DNA from 3 places in the Streptomyces sp. BI87 genome. Region 2 is predicted to be linked to each of the others. Evidence: riboswitches for the same ligand, from Rfam matches in the RefSeq annotation. Region 2 holds a riboswitch; each other region holds the start of a gene.

Region 1 (6,565 bases), 600 kb from region 2:
CTGGAAGGACACCCGGATGGCGGCGGGCAGGCCACCCCGGGCCGCCGGACGGGGCGGACCGGAGAGCCGGGACGACGATTCGAAGGGCGGGAACGCCGATGCGTGTCGCATTCCTGGTGGCCCCCGAGGGCGTGGAGGAGAGCGAACTGACCGGGCCGTGGGAGGCCGTGACCGAGGCGGGCGGTGAGGCCGTCCTGGTCTCGACCTGGCCGGGCGAGGTCCTCTCCTTCCGGCACCTGGAGAAGGGTGACCGCTTCGTCGTCGACCAGGTGGTGGGCGAGGTCTCGGCAGGCATGTTCGACGCGCTCGTCCTCCCCGGCGGCGTGGCCAACCCCGACCATCTGCGCACCGACGCGGAGGCCGTCGACCTGGTCAGGGACTTCGTCGACCAGGGCCGGCCGATCGCCGCGATCTGCCACGCCCCGTGGCTGCTGATAGAGGCGGACGCGGTCCGCGGCAGGACCCTGACCTCGTACCCGAGCCTGGCCACCGACATCCGCAACGCCGGCGGCACCTGGGTGGACGAGGAGGTCCGGGTCGACTCCTCGGGCCCGACCACTCTGCTGACCAGCCGCACCCCGCGCGACCTGCCGGCCTTCAACGAGGCCCTGGTGGGCGTCTTCACGACGGCGGCGGCGGCCGCTCACTGAATCACGGGCGCCGGGCCCCTACGCCTCCCGGCCCAGCCGGGCCAGGAGGCGGGTCTGGGGGTCGGCGCCCGAGGGCGGGGTGAGGGGCGGGGCGAAGACGCCGCTGCCGGAGAGGTCGTCGGCGTAGGGGGCGGTCTCGCGGTCGGCGAAGGAGACCAGTTCCGCGGGGAGGTGCTCGGTCGCGCCGATGCCGCGGGCCAGGTCCCAGGCGTGGATGATCAGGTCGGTGGTCATCTGACCGCAGTAGTGGTCGGCGCCGCTCGGCCCGTAGGAGAGTTCCACGGTGCGGTCGAGGGCGCCGGGTGCGGCGAACGCCTCGCGGGCGCCACGGGCGGCCGCCTCCCAGGCGCCGACCGGGTCCTCGCCGAGCAGATCGCCGTCGAGGGCGTCACCGACCGACTCCATCGTCTCGCCGGCCAGCAGCGGCGGCGCCCAGAGCTGTTCGGAGACCAGGTGGGCGACGAGGTCGCGGACGTTCCAGTCGGTGCAGGGCGTGGGGTGGTCCCACTGGTCGTCGAGGATGTCGTGGACCCGCCGGTCGAACAGGTCCAGCGCGGCCGCGTGCGCCGCGAGGAGTTCGGAGTGGCTGGGGGTGCTCGTCTCGGAGGACATGGGGCCCATTCTCACCCCGCGCGGGCGCGTACGCCGGGGGCGGGCGCCCGTTCCGGTGACGGGCGCGCCCGCCGTCGCGCGCCGTCGCGGGTGAGCGGGGCGCGCGGGGGTACCCGTGCCGCATGCGTCCTGACCCAGTGAACTCCCTGCCCGCCCGGCTGCGCCCCGAGGTGGCCGCCGTGTTCGCACCGGAGCCCCCGGCTTCCCTGGCCGCCCGGCTGGTCGCGCTGGACCGCACCGTCTTCGAGGCGGTCGCGGCACGCCGCTGGCCCGGCGCCGACCGGGTGCTGCCGAAGCTGAGCCGCAGCGCCAACCACGGCCTGCTCTGGGGCGCGATCGCGGCGGGGCTCGCGGTGACCGGTTCGCCGCGCGCCCGCCGTGCGGCGGTGCGGGGGCTCGCCTCGCTCGGGCTGGCCTCGGCGACCATCAACACGCTCGGCAAGCGGACGGTGCGGCGGCAGCGTCCGGGGCTGGAGTCGGTGCCGCTGATACGGCAGCTGAAGCGGCAGCCGATCACCTCGTCGTTCCCCTCGGGCCACGCGGCCTCGGCGGCGGCCTTCGCGACCGGGGTCGCGATGGAGTCCCGGGGCCTGGGCGCGGCGGTGGCCCCGCTGGCGGCGGCGGTCGCCGTCTCCCGCGTCCACACCGGCGCGCACTACCCGGGGGACGTGCTGGCCGGGGCGGCACTGGGTGCGGGCGCCGCCTTCGCCGTGCGCGGCCTGGTGCCGACCCGGGACCAGCTCCCCTCGCCCGGCCGCCCGCTGGTGGACGTACCGGCGCTGCCCCGGGGCCACGGCCTGGTCATGGTGGTGAACCAGGGCGCCGGTACGCCCGACAAGGCGCGGGTGCTGCGCGAGCTGCTGCCCGAGGCCGAGGTGGTGGAGTGCGAGGGCGACGGGCTGGTGGCGGAACTGGAGAAGGCGGCGGGCCACGCGCTGGCCCTCGGCATCTGCGGCGGCGACGGCTCGGTGAACGCGGCGGCCGGGGTGGCGCTGCACCGCGGGCTGCCGCTGGCGGTGCTGCCGGGCGGCACCCTCAACCACTTCGCGTACGACCTCGGGATAGAGGACCCGAAGGAGCTGTGCCGGGCGGTGGAGACGGGCGACGCGGTCGCGGTCGACGTGGGCCGCTTCCGTTCCGGGGAGCGGACCGGGTACTTCCTCAACACTTTCAGCCTCGGGGTCTACCCGGAGCTGGTCCGGGAGCGGGAGCGCTGGTCGGGACGGGTCGGCGGGCGGCTCGCGGACGTGGTGGCGGCGGCCCGGGTACGGCGCCGGGACCATCCGCTGGAGGCGGTGGTGGAGGGTGAGCGGCGCCCCCTGTGGCTGCTCTTCGCGGGCAACTGCACCTACCGCCGGATGGGGCTGACCGGCGGGCGCCGGGCCGACCTGGCCGACGGCCTGATCGACGTCCGCGCGGTGCACGGCGGGCGCGGCCCCGGGTTCCGGCTGATGGCGGCGGCCCTGGCGGGCCCGCTGACCCGCTCGCCCTTCCACGCGGCGGTACGGGTCCAGCGGCTGCGGATCGACGGGATCACCCCGGGCACGCCGCTGGCCTTCGACGGCGAGGTGACCGACGCGGGCCCGAACCTGCGACTGGACAAGCTCCACGAGGGGCTGCGGGTGTACCGCCCGCTCACCCTCTGATCGCGCGTCAGCCCGGCGGCCCGCATGGTGAGACGGGGGTCTCATCATGCGGGCCGCCGCGTGTACGGTCGCGACACCGGGAACGGTCGCGCCACTCCGCCGCCGGCATCCGGACCGCCGCCCACCCCGCCGCCGCGAGGAGACCGCCCGTGCCCACCGATCCCGCCGCCGTCGTCTACACCCACGGCCACCACGAGTCCGTCCTGCGCTCCCACACCTGGCGCACCGCAGCCAACTCGGCCGGGTACCTCCTGCCCTCACTGGAGCCGCACCACCGCGCCCTGGACGTGGGGTGCGGCCCGGGAACGATCACCGCCGACCTCGCCGCCCTGGTCCCGCAGGGGCACGTCACCGGGATCGACAGCGCCGGGGAGATCCTGGACACGGCCCGCTCGGCCGCCGCCGGACGCTCCCTGGTCAACACCACCTTCCGCACCGGCGACGTCCAGGCACTCCCCTTCCCCGACGCCTCCTTCGACGTGGTCCACGCCCACCAGGTGCTCCAGCACCTCGGCGACCCGGTGGGCGCCCTGCGCGAGATGCGCCGGGTCTGCGTGCCGGGCGGCCTGGTCGCCGTACGGGACGCGGACTACGCGGCGATGACCTGGTACCCGGCGAACCCGGGGCTCGACGCGTGGCTTGAGCTGTACCGGTCGGTGGCGCGGGCGGGCGGCGGCGAGCCGGACGCGGGGCGGCGACTGCGGGCGTGGGCCCTGACGGCCGGGTTCACCGAGGTCACGGCGGCCGCCTCGGCCTGGTGCTACGCCGACGAGGAGGAACGGGCCTGGTGGGGCGGGCTGTGGGCGGACCGGACGACGGCCTCCGGGTACGCGGAGCGGGCGGCCGGCCTCGGGTACGCGGACCGGGCGGAGCTGGAACGGATCGCGGCGGCCTGGCGGCAGTGGGCGACGGCACCCGACGGCTGGTTCGCGGTGCTCCACGGGGAGCTGCTCTGCCGCGCCTGAGCGGAGCGGACCGGGGCCCGCACCTGACCGAGGTGACAGAGCGTCACCCTTATGCGGCTCCTACACCACCCCACATTGGGGACAAATGGGGCATCAAGCTGCATATGCATCAATTGCCGCCGCGCCGGAGGCCGTTGTGCCTGCCCCGTGAGCAGCGTCATAGCCGTCACGGTCCGTGGCAGCCGCCGCGAGCCGGGGCACAACGCCCGCCACGCCCGGAAAGATCGCGAGTCTACGGAGGGTGACCGCCCTCGGAACAAAGGATCAAGAAAGCGACTTCCTGGGCGCGGACGCTGCTTGTTCGCGGGAGTCGGGCTCGTCTACGGTCACCGTCATTCCGGATGGACCGCCGAATCCTGCCGCCGTCCGGTATCCGCACATCGACCCTTCCACGGCAGGAGCGGGGGACCCAGGTAAGCCGCCGGAACCGGGAGCAGCGCGCCGCGCACGCCACCGGCCCCGGCTAGGGGTGAAGCCGCGCCACACGGCGCGGCCGGGCAGCTCCAGCCCGAACCCGACAGCTCACCTCGCAGGCGCCGGAGAGGAACCTTCATGCCCGCCAAGGGGAAGCACCGCCGTACCAGGACCATGCGCATAGCCCGCACGCTGGCCGTAGCCGGCTCGGGCAGCGCCGCTCTGGCCCTGCCGCTGATGGGCGCCGCCCACGCACAGGCCGCCGAGAAGTCGGCGCCGGAGTCCGTCGCCGTCCAGCAGGCCGTCGCCGCCGCTCAGCAGCAGGCGCCGAAGAACGCCGCCGCCGACGCCGAGACCTACGAGGTCGTCGTCGGTGACTACCTGGCCAAGATCGCCGACGAGCAGCACGTCGACGGTGGCTGGGAGCAGCTCTACCAGGACAACCGTGAGGTCGTCGGCTCCAACCCGAACCTGATCCGCCCGGGCATGAAGCTCTCGGTGGACGGCACCGCCGCCGAGGCCCCGAAGCCCGCCCCGGCCAAGCCGCAGAGCGCGCCGAAGCCGGCCGCGCCCAAGGCCGACTCCGGCGCCTCGGCCGCGCAGAAGACCGAGACCGCGCCGAAGCCGGCCGCCCCGGCCAAGCCGGAGGCCGAGCAGGCCGAGCAGCCCGCCGTCTCCGGCGACTGGGTCCGCCCGGTCGAGGCGTCCGCCTCCACCGCGTACCGCGCCTCCGGCGGCAGCTGGTCCTCCGGCTACCACACCGGTGTCGACTTCTCCGCCTCCTCGGGCACCTCCGTCAAGGCCATCGGCGCCGGCACCGTCGTCTCCGCCGGCTGGAGCGGCTCGTACGGCAACGAGGTCGTCATCAAGCACGCCGACGGCAAGTACTCCCAGTACGCCCACCTGTCGTCGCTCTCGGTCTCGTCCGGCCAGAGCGTCACGCCGGGCCAGCAGATCGGCCTCTCCGGCTCGACCGGCAACTCCACCGGCCCGCACCTGCACTTCGAGGTCCGCACCGGCCCGAGCTACGGCTCGGACATCGACCCGCTGGCCTACCTGCGCGGTCACGGCGTCTCCGTCTGACGCACCCCGGCACCGCCGGGTCTCTCCTCACCACCGGCCGGGGCCGGAGCCGGGCACACACCGCCCGGCTCCGGCCCCGGCCGCGTGCGTGCCGCCACCCCCTACCGCCCGGCCGCCATCTTGAGGATGCGTTCGGCGACCAGGGCGGGCCGGTCCGTGGGCAGCGCGTGGCCCGCGCCGGGCACGATCTCCACCTCGGCGGTGTCCACCAGCGCGCCGACCCGGGCGGCCACCTCGCGCGCGTCGTGCAGGGCGCTGCGCTCACCGAGCAGGAAGAGCGCGGGCGCGGTCAGCCGGCCCAGTTCCTCGTCGGTCAGGGCCCGGGCGGCGGGCAGCGCGCGGCGGAACCCGACCCCGGCGCGACCCAGCCGCATCAGCTCCGTGTCCAGGATCGCGGTGTTGCCCACCAGCCCGGCCAGGCGCGGACGGAGGGCACGCGGCGCCAGGCCGGCCAGTCCGCCGGCGATCAGCCAGGCGTAGAAGCGCCGGCCGGGGTCGGCGAATCCGGCCGGGTCGAGGAGGGTCAGGGTGGCGGTCCGGCCGGGGTGGTGGATCTGGTGGTTCAGCGCCAGCCAGCCGCCGTAGGAGCAGCCGACCACGTGGGCCGCGCTCGCCTCCAGGCCGTCGAGCACCTCCTCCAGCCAGGCCGCGCCGTCCCGCCCGTCGGCGACCGGCGCGGTCTGCGTGCTCGCTCCGGCCTCGCCGATCGTGTCGACGGCGATCACCGTGCGGTGGGCGGCCAGCGCCTCGACGTACCCGTGCCACATCAGGGAGTTGCCGCCCGCGCCGGGCAGCAGGACGATCGGCTCGGCGCTCGCCGGGCCCACACGCAGGACCCGGGTGGTGCCGAAGGAGGTGGACACGTCGACGGCGGTGCGCGGACCGGGCCAGACCTGGTCGAGGACGTACGCGTGAACCGCGCGGTACCGCTCTGCCGCCTTGTCGCTCTTGAACTCGCCCATGCTCATGGTACAGATGTACCACAACCTTGGTACACCTGTACCACAACCGGAAGGGGAGGGGGCGGCGTCATGCCGGTCGACCACGAGGAACGCAGGAAGCAGATCGCCGAGGCACTGCTGCGCATCGCCGACACCGAGGGACTCCAGTCGGCGAGCATGCGGGCGGTCGCCGCCGAGGCGGGAGTCTCCCTGCGGCTGGTGCAGTACTACTTCACGACCAAGCAGGCCCTGCT
Region 2 (6,565 bases):
CGCCGTCCTCTTCGGTGACCCCCAGCTCGCCCTGAGCGCCGTCGGCCGCGTCCTGGACGTCACCGCAGACGAGGTCCGCCAGGCCGCCGCCGAGCGCCTGCGCCCCGACAACCGCGCGGTCCTCGTCTACGAGCCGCTCACCGCCGAGGAAGCCGACCCCGCCGACCAGACCGACACCCCGACCGGCGAGGAGGCCGCAGCCAGTGAGTGACGTCATCACCCCCGCCATGGATCTCCACCCGCAGCCGGCCGGGGGAGCGCCCCGCCCGTGGGCCTTCCCCGCCCCCGAGCGCACCACGCTGGACAACGGCCTGACGGTGCTGACCTGCCACCGCCCCGGCCAGCAGGTCGTCGCCGTCGAGGTGCTGCTCGACAGCCCGCTCGACACCGAGCCCGAGGGCCTCGACGGCCTGGCCACGATCATGGCCCGGGCCTTCAGCGAGGGCACCGACCGGGACAGCGCCGAGGAGTTCGCCGCCGAGCTGGAGCGTTGCGGCGCCACCCTCGACGCCTTCGCCGACCACCCCGGCGTCCGGCTCTCCCTGGAGGTCCCGGTCTCCCGGCTGGAGAAGGCGCTCGGGCTGCTCGCCGACGCGCTGCGCGCCCCCGCCTTCGCCGAGGCCGAGATCGAGCGGCTGGTCCGCAACCGCCTCGACGAGATCCCGCACGAGCAGGCCAACCCGGCCCGCCGCGCCGCCAAGGAGCTGTCCCGTCAGCTCTTCCCGGCCGACGCGCGCGTCTCCCGGCCCCGCCAGGGCACCGAGGAGACCGTCGAGCGGATCGACGCGGCCGCCGTCCGCGCCTTCTACGAGCGGCACGTCCGCCCGGCCACCGCCACCGCCGTCATCGTCGGCGACCTGGAGGGCACCGACCTCGCAGCCCTGCTCGCCGGCAGCCTCGGCGCCTGGCAGGGCGACGCCGGCAAGCCCAACCCGGTGCCGCCGGTCACCGCCGACGACACCGGCCGCGTCGTCATCGTCGACCGTCCCGGCGCCGTCCAGACCCAGCTGCTCATCGGCCGCGTCGGCCCCGACCGGCACGACCGGGTCTGGCCCGCCCAGGTCCTCGGCACGTACAGCCTCGGCGGCACCCTGACCTCCCGTCTGGACCGCGTCCTGCGCGAGGAGAAGGGGTACACCTACGGCGTGCGGGCCTTCGCCCAGGTGCTCCGCTCCACCCCCGAGGGGACCGGCGCGGCGATGCTCGCCATCAGCGGCTCCGTCGACACCGAGTCCACCGGCCCGGCCCTCGACGACCTCTGGAAGGTGCTGCGCACCCTCGCCGCCGAGGGGCTGACCGACGCCGAGCTGGACACCGCCGTCCAGAACCTCGTCGGCGTGGCACCGCTCAAGTACGAGACGGCCGCCGCCGTCGCCTCCACCCTCGCCGACCAGGTCGAGCAGCACCTGCCGGACGACTTCCAGGCGCGGCTGTACCGCATGATGGCCGAGACCGGCGCCACCGAGGCGACCGCCGCCGTGGTCAGTGCCTTCCCGGCCGACCGGCTGGTCACCGTCCTGGTCGGCGACGCCTCCCGGATCGCCGAGCCGGTGCGCGCGCTCGGCATCGGCGAGGTCAGCGTGGTCACCGGCTGACGCGGCGTCAGCAGGGCCGGGCCGGCACCGGTCCGGCCCGGCGACGGAACCCCGGAGACCCTGAGCGGTATCCGGGGTTCCGTCATGTCCACGCCTCTGCGCTCATGTCCGTTTCGCAGGAGTGACGCCCCGTCTGCCCTGTGGTGTGCGCTACAAAAGCGGCGTTCGGTTTGTAGCGCGACAGAACTGCCGATTAACGTCTCTGCGGCTGTCCGGCCGACGCACCCGCCACACCCGTGGCGAACGGGCAGTCATCGCCGAATCCCCGCAGGGCGCGAGCCCGGGGAACCGGGGACCCACCGTCCCAGGGGTGAATCGGGCGCCTCCCACGAGGGGCCCGTAGGAGACCTTCCTGCTCCGAACCCGTCAGCTAACCCGGTAGGCGAGAAGGAAGGAAAGGACCAGCCGCTCCATGGCGTTCACCCGTCCCACCGGGAAGCACCGGCGTCCCACCCGCCGGGCCACCCGCACCGGGGCCGGCCTGGCCGGCGTCGCCGCCCTCACCACCACCGGCGTGGTGTCCACCCTGGCCTCCCCGGCCGCGGCCGCCGAGGCCCCCGCGCACACCGGCTTCACCGAGGCCATCGTGATCGGCCACAGCCTCGCCGACCGGATCGACGACCAGGCAGCCGCCCAGCGCCTCGCCGCCGAGGACGCCGCCGCCGAACAGGCCGCCGTCGAGGCCGCCCGCCTCCAGGCCGCCGAGGCCAAGCGCAAGGCCGAGAAGAAGCGCGCCGAGAAGGTACGCGCCGCCCGCGCCGCCGAACGCGAGCGCCTCAACCGCTACGTCCTCCCCGTCGAGGGCTCCTACGTCTCTACCGGCTACCAGACCGGCGGCAGCCTCTGGTCCTCCGGCAGCCACTCCGGCGTCGACTTCCACGCCCCCGCCGGCAGCGCCGTCCGCGCCGTCGGCGCCGGCACCGTGGTCGAGACCGGCTGGGGCGGCGCCTACGGCAACGAGGTCGTCATCAAGATGCACGACGGCACCTACACCCAGTACGGCCACCTGGCCTCGGCCACCGTCTCGGTCGGCCAGACCGTCACCCCGGGCCAGCAGATCGCCGTCTCCGGCTCCACGGGCAACTCCACCGGCCCGCACCTGCACTTCGAGGCCCGCTCCGGCGCCGACTACGGCACCGACATGGACCCCGTCGCCTACCTGCGTGGCCACGGCGTCGACGTCTGACCGGCAAAGCCTGACCGGCAACGTCTGACCGCCCCTCACGGGCATCTCCCTCCCCGAAGGCCCCGGCCCCGGAACCCCCACCGGACCGGGGCCTTCGGCATACCCGGACGCCCCCGCCCTGCTATCGCTTTCCGGCCAAAAGATATCCATGAATTACCTGGCGCCGTCGGAAAATACTCCGTCCTGTCATAGAGTCGCGGAAGAGCACAGGACGACCGCGCTTTCGCGGGTCACGGGCGGAGGATGGGTATGGGTATTCCCGCGCAATCGGTATGCACCGCGATCAGGGAGGACATCGTCTCCGGTGTGCACGAGCGCGGCTCCCGCCTCACCGAGCAGCAGCTCGCCCGCCGCTACGGCGTCTCCCGCGTCCCCGTCCGCGAGGCGCTGCGCACCCTGGAGGCCGAGGGATTCGTCGTCACCCGCCGGCACGCCGGGGCCTGCGTCGCCGAGCCGACCGAGCAGGAGGCGGCCGACCTGCTGGAGATCCGCATGCTCCTGGAGCCCCTCGGCGCCGCCCGCGCCGCCCGCCGCCGCACCGAGGCCCACCTGAAGGTCCTGCGGGGCCTGGTCAGACTGGGCCAGGAACGCGCCAGGCTGGGTGAGGGCGAGGACCTGCGGTCGCTCGGCGCCTGGTTCCACGAGACCCTCGCCCAGGCCTCCGGCAGCCCCGGCCTCACCGCCCTGCTGATCCAGCTCCGCCAGAAGGTCACCTGGATGTACGCGGTCGACCCGCCCGCCGCACCCGCCGAGTCCTGGGCCGAGCACGGCGCCATCGTCGACGCCGTGGCCCGCGGCGACGCGGAACGAGCCCGCACCCTCACCGCCCAGCACGCCGAACGCGCGACAACGGCCCACCGCCTCCGCTTCGGCTCCCGGACCACCGGGGTGAGGACTTCGCAACATGCCGTCAACGTTCCGGGCGTCCGGAATTAACACGACCGCCGTATACAAAGGACAGCGAATTCCTGAATGCGCGTCTTCGACTGCTCCGGTCGGCAGGAATTCCCTCCCCGGGGTGCGTGATATCGGCGTGCGGGGCCACGGGGGGATTCGGTGTGCGCGAATTCCGTCGAGCTCCTCCGGCGGTCACCGAAATGGGGCGCGCCCCGCGCCCCGGGAAAGGGGCGGCATATGGCGACGTACGATCAGCCGGCCTCGTGGGCAGGTCCCGGGCGTGTCACGCGGCTCCGACGCGAGGACGTGGCCAGCTGGCGCCTCCCTGACGCCATGAAGGTACAACTCGTCGAGACGGGCATCCCGGTGGCTCCACGCCTCATCGAGCCCGAGACGAACAGCGCGAAGCCGACCCGTCCCTGCTCAGCTCCGGTGGCCCGCTCCGCCGCCTCACCGAGCAGGCGGACCCCGACGCCCCGGCCGAGCGGCCCTCGTTCGGTGTCGCACCGGAGACCGGCACGGTCCACTTCGTCCTGCCGGACGGAGAAGCGCCTTCGCCAACTCGGGGATCGGCCCGTGGCTGGACACCCTTCACCGCTACGGTACCCACGTCACCACCTCGGCGCTCCTCGGCGAGCCCGACGGCCCTGAGGAGTACCTCTCCCCGGCCGAGGAAGAGCAGGCACTCGCGGAACTGGGCCGACTGTCCAAGGTTCTGAGAGAGACCGACCCGGCAGCCTTCGCCGGTTACGAGGGATACCTCTGGTCGGAACTCCTGGACCGCCCGCTCTTCTGATCGCGTCGTGGCTGGCTGCGACTCGTACGTTCGGGGGCGGGGCACCGGTCGTCCCTTCTCTGCCCTGAGGTCGTCTCGGCGCGGAGAGGAGCACGAACAAGGCCCAAGCTCACAAGGCCGGTGCCCCTGGACGCCGCGTGAGCTTTGCCAGGGCCGTGCTTCGAGTCGCCTTGTGCTCGCGGTGACTTGGCTGCGACGGAAACACACTGCCCCGGCAAGCTTTGTCCTGGCCGGTACGAGGGAGTGGGTGGGGGTGTGCTCGGCTGGCGGCGGCCCTTGAGCTGTCTGCGTGTCCTTCTCGGCTCCGTCGCGGGGCTGGCTGGGCAGCTCACCCGTGCGGAGACGGGGCACGGAGTCCCTTGTCGAGGCCGCGATCCTGGTCCCTCCCCGCACCCAGGGGAAGCACGGTCCGGCCGTAGCGCCGGGGCGGGGCCCCGCGCCTGCTGCCTGCCGATGACAGGGATGGGGACGGGTGGGGTGCTTTGCCACGAGAGCCGGCCGATTGGGGACGGAGGCGGGCAGCGGAGGCTAGGCTGGCCGACATGGCGAAGTTGGCGCGATACGGCAACTCTCCAACGTAAACATGCAGGTCAGGGAGACTGCTCCCCGCACGGGCGGGGGTGGACCCGTCGATGCGGTCGCCGAGTTCCTTGGCCGCCACTGCTTCCCGCACGGGTGGGGATGGGCCCATCACCGCGCGCTCGGCAAGCGGGCCATGCCCGGCCCCCCCCCGCAGATGCAGGGCTGGTCCTCACGGATTCCAGCGCCCAGGCTGCGAAGAGCTCGCCTGCATCCGCCATTGAGCCCGCGCAGAGCCGTAGTAGCCCTGAACGTGGCTCCGCCATGAGGCGGAGCCACGACCTCGACCGAGCTGGGGCCTCCACCGGGTGAGGAAGGGCGGACTGGGCGCCACTGGCGAGGACTTCTGCGAAACGGGTCGCGGGCCCTTCACTGCGCAGCGCCCCTGCTCGCCGCCGAGACGGGAAGGGCACACGAGGGGGCACCCGTTGACAAGGACCACGTCGGACGAGCTGTCACGACAGACGAGCTGTCGAGCCTGTCACTGGACCCCCGCTCGCCCCGGTCAGAAGCGCGTGGCCGCCCGCCTGTCTCGCCGCCCGCATCTCCGGCGAGCGGCCACGCAGCGCCGGTAAATCGCTCTGCCGCCTGCTTGCGGCAGCCAGCGCATCCGGAAGCTCCCCCCGCCCGGACCTGCCAAGCCGGGAGCATGACCCCGAGGCGAGGCAACGCGAGGCGCCCCGGGCAACCCTCACGCCACCCCCGCCCGCCGAAGGAAACGCGACGCCCCCAAGGCAAACCAACCCCCCACCCAGCCTCGTCGCGCCCCAGCCCCCTCGGGCCTGACGCCGCCAACTCAAACAGTCTCCGGAAGCTCGTCCAACCCCTCCGCCACCAGCCTCGCCAGCCGCTCCAGCGCGGCCTCCGCGCCGTCCGCGTCGGCGGAGAGGACGATCTCTTCCCCGCCCTGGACGCCGAGGCCGAGGACGGCCAGCATCGAGGCGGCGTTGACCGGGGCGGTGTCCGGCTTGGCGATGGTCACGGGGATGCCGGAGGCGGTGGCGGCCCGGACGAAGATGGAAGCGGGACGGGCGTGCAGGCCCTCGGCCCAGCCGACGTTGACGCGGCGCTCAGCCATGTTGAAGCTGCCCTTCACGGATCGGACGATGTTGTCTAGACCAGACTCGCACACCGCTCCGGACGAACCGGCAAGGGACATCCGGCCCCCGGAACAAGGCCCAGCCTGCCCCGTGCCCGACGGCTCCGCGACCCGTACGCTGCTCTCATGGACACCCCGTCGGACCAGCACGCCTATCCCGCCCACTGGGAGGCCGACGTGGTCCTCCGCGACGGCGGCACCGCGCGCATCCGGCCCATCACCGCCGACGACGCCGACCGCCTGGTGAGCTTCTACGAGCAGGTCTCGGACGAGTCGAAGTACTACCGGTTCTTCGCGCCGTACCCGCGTCTGTCGGCCAAGGACGTGCGCCGCTTCACCCACCACGACCACGTCGACCGGGTGGGGCTGGCCGTGACGATCGGCGGCGAGTTCATCGCCACCGTCCGCTACGA
Region 3 (6,565 bases), 1.2 Mb from region 2:
GCTCAACATCGACCCGCCGGACCACACCCGGCTGCGCCGCCTGGTCTCGAAGGCGTTCACCCCGCGCCGCGTCGCCCAGTTCGCGCCCCGCGTGCAGGAGCTGACCGACGGGCTCATCGACGGCTTCGCCGGGCGCGGCGAGGCCGACCTCATCCACGAGTTCGCCTTCCCGCTGCCCATTTACGCCATCTGCGACCTGCTCGGCGTCCCGCGCGAGGACCAGGACGACTTCCGCGACTGGGCCGGGATGATGATCCGGCACGGCGGCGGACCGCGCGGCGGCGTCGCCCGCTCGGTGAAGAAGATGCGCAACTACCTCGCCGAGCTGATCCACCGCAAACGCGCCGACCTCGGCGACGACCTCATCTCCGGCCTGATCCGCGCCAGCGACCACGGCGAGCACCTCACCGAGGAGGAGGCCGCCGCCATGTGCTTCGTCCTCCTCTTCGCCGGCTTCGAGACGACCGTGAACCTGATCGGCAACGGCACCTACGCGCTGCTCCGCAACCCCGCCGAACGCGCCCGCCTCCAGCAGGCCCTGGCCGACGGCGACGAGGCGCTGCTCGACACCGGCATCGAGGAACTCCTGCGGTACGACGGCCCGGTGGAGATGGCCACCTGGCGGTACGCCACCGAGCCGCTGCGGATCGGCGGGGCCGGCATCGCCGCCGGGGACCCGGTCCTGGTCGTGCTCGCCGCCGCCGACCGCGACCCCGAACGCTTCGCCTGCCCCGACCGCCTCGACCTCGCCCGCACCGACAACCAGCACCTCGGCTACGGCCACGGCATCCACTACTGCATCGGCGCCCCGCTGGCCCGGCTGGAGGGAAAGGCGGCCCTCGCCACCCTGCTGACCCGCCTTCCGGACCTGCGGCTCGGCGCCGCACCCGACGACCTGCGCTGGCGCGGCGGACTCATCATGCGCGGACTGCGCACCCTGCCGGTGGAGTTCACACCGGAGCGGGCCGGGGGCGCGAAGAAGGTGTGACGGCCACCCTTTTCGTTCACCGGAACTGACGACACGTCAATAATGTGATGTTGACGTGATCTCCGCTGCATCGACTTGTGACGAACGTTCGACAGCCGCTACCTTCAGCGCCAACCGGAAGCCCCGCCGCCACCGAGCGGGCGCCGGTCAGCAGTCGTCACGCGAAAGGCAACCGCATGCTCTCCGGGAACGGACGTCACCGACGCCCCCGACAGGCTCCGGCCTTCGTCGTCGCGGCCGGGGTGACCGGTTCGGCCATCGCCATCCCCCTGCTCGGCGCCGGATCGGCCAGCGCGGCCGACACCGCCACGTGGGACCGGCTGGCCGAGTGCGAGAGCGGCGGTGCCTGGAGCACCAACGCCGGCAACGGCTACTACGGCGGCCTCCAGGTCACCCAGGAACTCTGGGAGCGCCACGGCGGCCTCAGCTACGCGCCCTCCGCCGACCTCGCCAGCCGCTCCCAGCAGATCGTGGTGGCCGAGCGCATCCTCGACGCCGAGGGCACCGCCGCCTGGGCCACCTGCGCCCCCGCGATCGGGCTGAAGCAGGGCGGCGAGTCCGCCGACGTGAACCCGGGCGTCCCCAGCGACACCGGCACCCCCTCCGCCTCCCCGGCCTCGCCCGCCGACCAGGGCAAGGGCAAGGGTGAGGCCGAGGACGAGGACGGCAAGGCGCCCGACAAGGACAACAAGGGAGACCGGGACAACAAGGACGAGAAGGGCAAGGGGGAGAAGAAGGAGAAGGGGGAGAAGGGTGACACCACCTCGGCCGCCCCCTCCACCGACCCGACCTCCATCCCCGACGGCTACCCGTCCGCGACCCCGGACGAGGAGACCACGGAGATCCCCGAGGCCCCCTCGGGCGCGCCCTCCGCGACCCCGGGTGAGGACGAGGACTCCGGCGGCGGACGCCACCGCGGCGGCACCGCGGCCGAGTCGGGCTCCGGCGAGAGCCGCGAGGGCTCCGGGCGGCACGCCTCGCGGGGTGACCGCGGCGACGCGCCCGACGCCTCCGGCGCGTACACCGTCAAGGAGGGCGACAGTCTCTCGGTCATCGCCTGGCTCCACGAGGTGGACGGCGGGTGGCCCGCGCTGTACGAGGCGAACAAGGGGATCGTCGGGGACGACGCGGACCACATCCTGCCCGGTCAGGCCCTTGATCTCGGATCGGACCCGAAGGCTGAAAAGGACCGAATCGGGCGCTAGTTCGGGCGGGAATGTCCGGATCGGGGGAAGTGAGACATGGATCTCAGACCCCCTGATCGTCTTTGGAATCTGCCGCCGGCCGTGCTTACGGTCTAGGCCGCTCGCCATTGGCGGGCCCCAGCGGTCGTTACGCCGAATCCTGTCGACGGCCGTCCGGGACAGTCGTCGCGCAAGCGCCGTAGACAGGAGCGGGGGACCCAAGGTTTGCCGCCGCACCGGCCGTTCGTCCCACGACGGGGCGGGCGCCGGAGCGGCTCGGGGTGAAGCCGCGCGTTCCGGACGGGAACGCGCGGCCGGGCACTCAACCGGCCCGAACCCGACAGCTCACCTCGTAGGCGTCGGTGAGGAGATTCCTTTCATGCTGACCAACAAGGCCAAGCACCGCCGTCCCTCCAAGGTCACCCGCATCCTGTCGCTCGCCGGTGTCGCCGGTGTCGCCGTCGCCGCGCCGCTCGTCGCGACCGGCTCCGCCTCCGCCGCCACCGCTTCCGAGTGGGACGCCGTCGCCCAGTGCGAGTCGGGTGGCAACTGGTCCATCAACACCGGCAACGGCTTCTACGGCGGCCTCCAGTTCACGCCGTCCACCTGGGCCGCCTTCGGTGGCACCGCCTACGCCTCCAGCGCCGACCAGGCCACCAAGGAGCAGCAGATAGCCGTGGCCGAGAAGGTCCTGGCCGGCCAGGGCAAGGGTGCCTGGCCGAACTGCGGCACCGGCCTGAGCAACGCCGCGTACAACGGTGGCGGCGCCGAGGCCGAGAAGCCGGCCGAGCAGCCCGCCCCGCAGGCCGCCCCCGAGCGTCCCGAGCCGCGCGCCGACCGCAGCGAGCAGCGGACCGCCCCGGCCGAGGAGACCGTCGAGACCCCCACCGGCGAGGAGGTCGCCAAGGGTGACGGCGAGTACAAGGTCGCCAAGGGCGACACCCTCAGCCAGATCGCCAAGGCCGAGAACGTCGAGGGCGGCTGGAAGAAGCTCTTCGAGCTGAACAAGGACATCGTCGAGAACGCCGACCTGATCTTCCCGGGCCAGCAGCTCCACCTCTCCTGATTGCGAGCTTCGCTCGCCTCCGGGGCGCCGGCGTCGTTGTCGGGCCACCCGACGTGCTCAACCGCTTCGCGGCCTGCGCGCGACGGCGTCGCGGCAACGACGCGCCCCTTCGGCTCGCGAAGCCGCCGGTGTGGCGGGGTGGACAGGCTCCCCACGGCCCGACCCCGCCCCCCTGGACAGCCCCGCCCCGATGCGTGACTCCCCCCCAGCGCATCGGGACGGGGCTTCCCCTTTCCCTCCCTGTCGGCTTCCTCCCTGTCGCCGCCGGGCGGTCGTTACCGGTGAGTAGAAATCGGCGGTTGCGTACGGTTTCGCCCCGTACGGGCCTCTTTTCGTCCCAGCGTCCGGGCGCGACGCCAGGATGGGGTCGGCCGCCGGTTAGGCTCTGGAGCGAACGGCCGACCGAAGGCCGACCCGCGTCACATCCCAGAAGGAGATGCTCGTGCCGTCCATCGACGTCGTCGTAGCCCGGGAAATCCTGGACTCCCGAGGCAACCCCACGGTCGAGGTCGAGGTCGGCCTCGACGACGGCAGCACCGGCCGCGCCGCCGTGCCGTCCGGCGCCTCCACGGGCGCCTTCGAGGCCATCGAACTGCGTGACGGTGACCCCAACCGTTACCAGGGCAAGGGTGTCGAGAAGGCCGTCCTCGCCGTCATCGAGCAGATCGGCCCGGAGCTCGTCGGCTACGACGCCACCGAGCAGCGCCTGATCGACCAGGCCATGTTCGACCTGGACGCCACCGACAACAAGGGCTCGCTCGGCGCCAACGCCATCCTCGGCGTCTCCCTCGCCGTCGCCCACGCCGCCTCCGAGGCCAGCGACCTGCCGCTCTTCCGCTACCTCGGCGGCCCCAACGCGCACCTGCTCCCGGTGCCGATGATGAACATCCTGAACGGCGGCTCGCACGCCGACTCCAACGTGGACATCCAGGAGTTCATGATCGCCCCGATCGGCGCGGAGTCCTTCTCCGAGGCCCTGCGCTGGGGCACCGAGGTCTACCACACGCTGAAGAAGGTCCTGAAGCGCAAGGGCCTGGCCACCGGCCTCGGCGACGAGGGCGGCTTCGCCCCGAACCTCGACTCCAACCGCGCCGCCCTCGACCTCATCCTGGAGGCGGTCAAGGAGGCCGGCTACGTCCCCGGCAAGGACGTCGCGCTCGCCCTGGACGTCGCCGCCTCCGAGTTCTACAAGGACGGCTCTTACGAGTTCGAGGGCAAGTCCCGCTCGGCCGCCGAGATGACCGAGTACTACGAGGAGCTGGTCGCGGCCTACCCGCTGGTCTCCATCGAGGACCCGCTCTTCGAGGACGACTGGGCCGGCTGGAACGTCATCACCGAGAAGCTCGGCGACAAGGTCCAGCTCGTCGGTGACGACCTGTTCGTCACCAACCCCGAGCGCCTCGCCCGCGGCATCGAGGAGAAGTCGGCCAACGCCCTGCTCGTCAAGGTCAACCAGATCGGCTCGCTCACCGAGACGCTGGACGCCGTCGAGCTGGCCCAGCGCAACGGCTTCAAGTGCATGATGAGCCACCGCTCCGGCGAGACCGAGGACGTCACCATCGCCGACCTCGCCGTCGCCACCAACTGCGGCCAGATCAAGACCGGCGCCCCGGCCCGCTCCGAGCGCGTCGCCAAGTACAACCAGCTCCTGCGCATCGAGGAGATCCTCGACGACGCCGCGGTCTACGCCGGCCGCAGCGCCTTCCCGCGCTTCAAGGGCTGACCCGGCCGGGCCGCCGACGGCCCCCGGCCTCCCCGCGTCCCCGCCCCCGGTCCCGTACCGTGGGCGGGGACGCGGGCACGTGCGGGCGAGGATCAGCGGGACGTGCGAGCGCGGGACACCTGACGGACGGGCAGAGCGGCCGCGCACAGCGCACGGCCGAAGGGGAGGCGGGCATGGCCGGGAAGAAGAGCGGTGCGGACCGCTTCTCCACCGCGACCCGGCTCAGGCTGTTCGGCGAGCAGACCGCCGCCCGCGTCTACCGCTCGCAGAACCGCCGCCAGGCCCGCCGCTCCCGCCTCACCGGCCGCGCCGCCCTCCTCGCCCTCGTCCTCTGCTCCCTGATCGTCGCGCTGGCCTACCCGATGCGGCAGTACGTCTCCCAGCGCGCCGAGATCGCCGACCTCCAGCGCGAACGGGAGGCCCACCGCGCCAAGGTCGAGCAGCTGCGCGACGAGAAGGCCCGCTGGGAGGACGACCGCTACGCCGAGCAGCGCATCCGCGAGCGCCTGCACTACGTACGCCCCGGCGAGACCGGCTACACCATGATCGACCCGGACGCGGCCGAACCGAGCCGCACCGACCGCACCGCCGCGACCCGGCCCTGGTACACCAACCTGCTGGAAGGCGTCGACCGCGCCGACCAGGCCGCCGGGCCGCGGCCCGTCCGCCCCGCCACCGAGTGAACGACCGAGAGACCTGACCCCGCCATGGACACGCCCCCGCCGCCCACCCCGCGCACCGAGCCGACCGCAGCCGACGTCGACGCCTTCCAGCAGCAGCTGGGCCGTCCGCCGCGCGGTCTGCGCGCCATCGCGCACCGCTGCCCCTGCGGCCAGCCCGACGTCGTCGAGACGGCGCCCCGCCTGGAGGACGGCACGCCCTTCCCCACGCTGTACTACCTGACGTGTCCGCGCGCCGCCTCGGCCATCGGCACGCTGGAGGCCAACGGCGTGATGAAGGAGATGACCGAGCGGCTGGCCACCGACCCGGAACTGGCCGACGCCTACCGGGCCGCGCACGAGGACTACATCAAGCGCCGCGACGAGATCGAGGAGCTGAAGAACTTCCCCTCCGCCGGCGGCATGCCGGACCGGGTGAAGTGCCTGCACGTCCTGGTCGCCCACTCGCTGGCCGCCGGACCCGGCGTCAACCCGCTCGGTGACGAGGCGCTCGCGATGCTCCCCGAGTGGTGGCGCAAGGGCTCCTGCGTGACGCTGCCGCAGACCGCGGAGCCGGCCGCCGCGACCGGCGCCGACCAGGCCGAGGAGGAGGGCCGGTGACCGCCCGTCGTGTCGCCGCCATCGACTGCGGCACCAATTCCCTCCGCCTGCTGGTCGCCGACGCCGACCCGGCCACCGGCGAGCTGACCGACCTCGACCGCCGGATGCGGATCGTCCGCCTCGGCCAGGGCGTCGACCGCACCGGCCGCCTCGCCCCCGAGGCCCTGGAGCGCACCTTCGCGGCCTGCCGCGAGTACGCCGCCGTCATCAGCGAACTCGGCGCCACCGAGGTCCGGTTCACCGCCACCTCGGCCACCCGCGACGCGGAGAACCGGGCTGAGTTCACCGAGGGCGTCCGCGACCTCCTCGGCGTCACCCCCGAGG

What was found. A riboswitch is a leader RNA that binds a small molecule or an ion and turns the genes downstream of it on or off. The one in region 2 is predicted to bind cyclic di-AMP.
Region 1: it holds a riboswitch for cyclic di-AMP, as region 2 does, so the genes downstream of both, OIM89_RS02865 (LysM peptidoglycan-binding domain-containing M23 family metallopeptidase) here and OIM89_RS05475 (M23 family metallopeptidase) in region 2, are expected to answer to the same signal.
Region 3: it holds a riboswitch for cyclic di-AMP, as region 2 does, so the genes downstream of both, OIM89_RS10525 (transglycosylase family protein) here and OIM89_RS05475 (M23 family metallopeptidase) in region 2, are expected to answer to the same signal.

What each region holds. Positions count from the first base shown of each region.
Region 1 is NZ_CP110079.1:677,752-684,316, forward strand. Features, by position in the region: gene OIM89_RS02845 (type 1 glutamine amidotransferase domain-containing protein) at 99-650, shown strand; gene OIM89_RS02850 (TIGR03086 family metal-binding protein) at 669-1,262, opposite strand; gene OIM89_RS02855 (bifunctional phosphatase PAP2/diacylglycerol kinase family protein) at 1,385-2,908, shown strand; gene OIM89_RS02860 (methyltransferase domain-containing protein) at 3,058-3,873, shown strand; cyclic di-AMP (ydaO/yuaA leader) riboswitch at 4,245-4,424, shown strand; gene OIM89_RS02865 (LysM peptidoglycan-binding domain-containing M23 family metallopeptidase) at 4,426-5,370, shown strand; gene OIM89_RS02870 (alpha/beta fold hydrolase) at 5,472-6,356, opposite strand; gene OIM89_RS02875 (TetR/AcrR family transcriptional regulator) at 6,402-6,565, shown strand, end outside.
Region 2 is NZ_CP110079.1:1,279,335-1,285,899, reverse strand. Features, by position in the region: gene OIM89_RS05485 (M16 family metallopeptidase) at 1-211, shown strand, start outside; gene OIM89_RS05480 (M16 family metallopeptidase) at 228-1,595, shown strand; cyclic di-AMP (ydaO/yuaA leader) riboswitch at 1,841-1,994, shown strand; gene OIM89_RS05475 (M23 family metallopeptidase) at 2,008-2,781, shown strand; gene OIM89_RS05470 (GntR family transcriptional regulator) at 3,031-3,717, shown strand; gene OIM89_RS05465 (SUKH-4 family immunity protein) at 3,916-4,329, shown strand; gene OIM89_RS05460 (hypothetical protein) at 4,247-4,474, shown strand; gene OIM89_RS05455 (HPr family phosphocarrier protein) at 5,850-6,131, opposite strand; gene OIM89_RS05450 (bifunctional GNAT family N-acetyltransferase/acetate--CoA ligase family protein) at 6,279-6,565, shown strand, end outside.
Region 3 is NZ_CP110079.1:2,444,286-2,450,850, reverse strand. Features, by position in the region: gene OIM89_RS10535 (cytochrome P450 family protein) at 1-988, shown strand, start outside; gene OIM89_RS10530 (transglycosylase family protein) at 1,165-2,193, shown strand; cyclic di-AMP (ydaO/yuaA leader) riboswitch at 2,358-2,546, shown strand; gene OIM89_RS10525 (transglycosylase family protein) at 2,552-3,238, shown strand; gene eno (phosphopyruvate hydratase) at 3,675-4,961, shown strand; gene OIM89_RS10515 (FtsB family cell division protein) at 5,135-5,644, shown strand; gene OIM89_RS10510 (DUF501 domain-containing protein) at 5,669-6,241, shown strand; gene OIM89_RS10505 (Ppx/GppA phosphatase family protein) at 6,238-6,565, shown strand, end outside.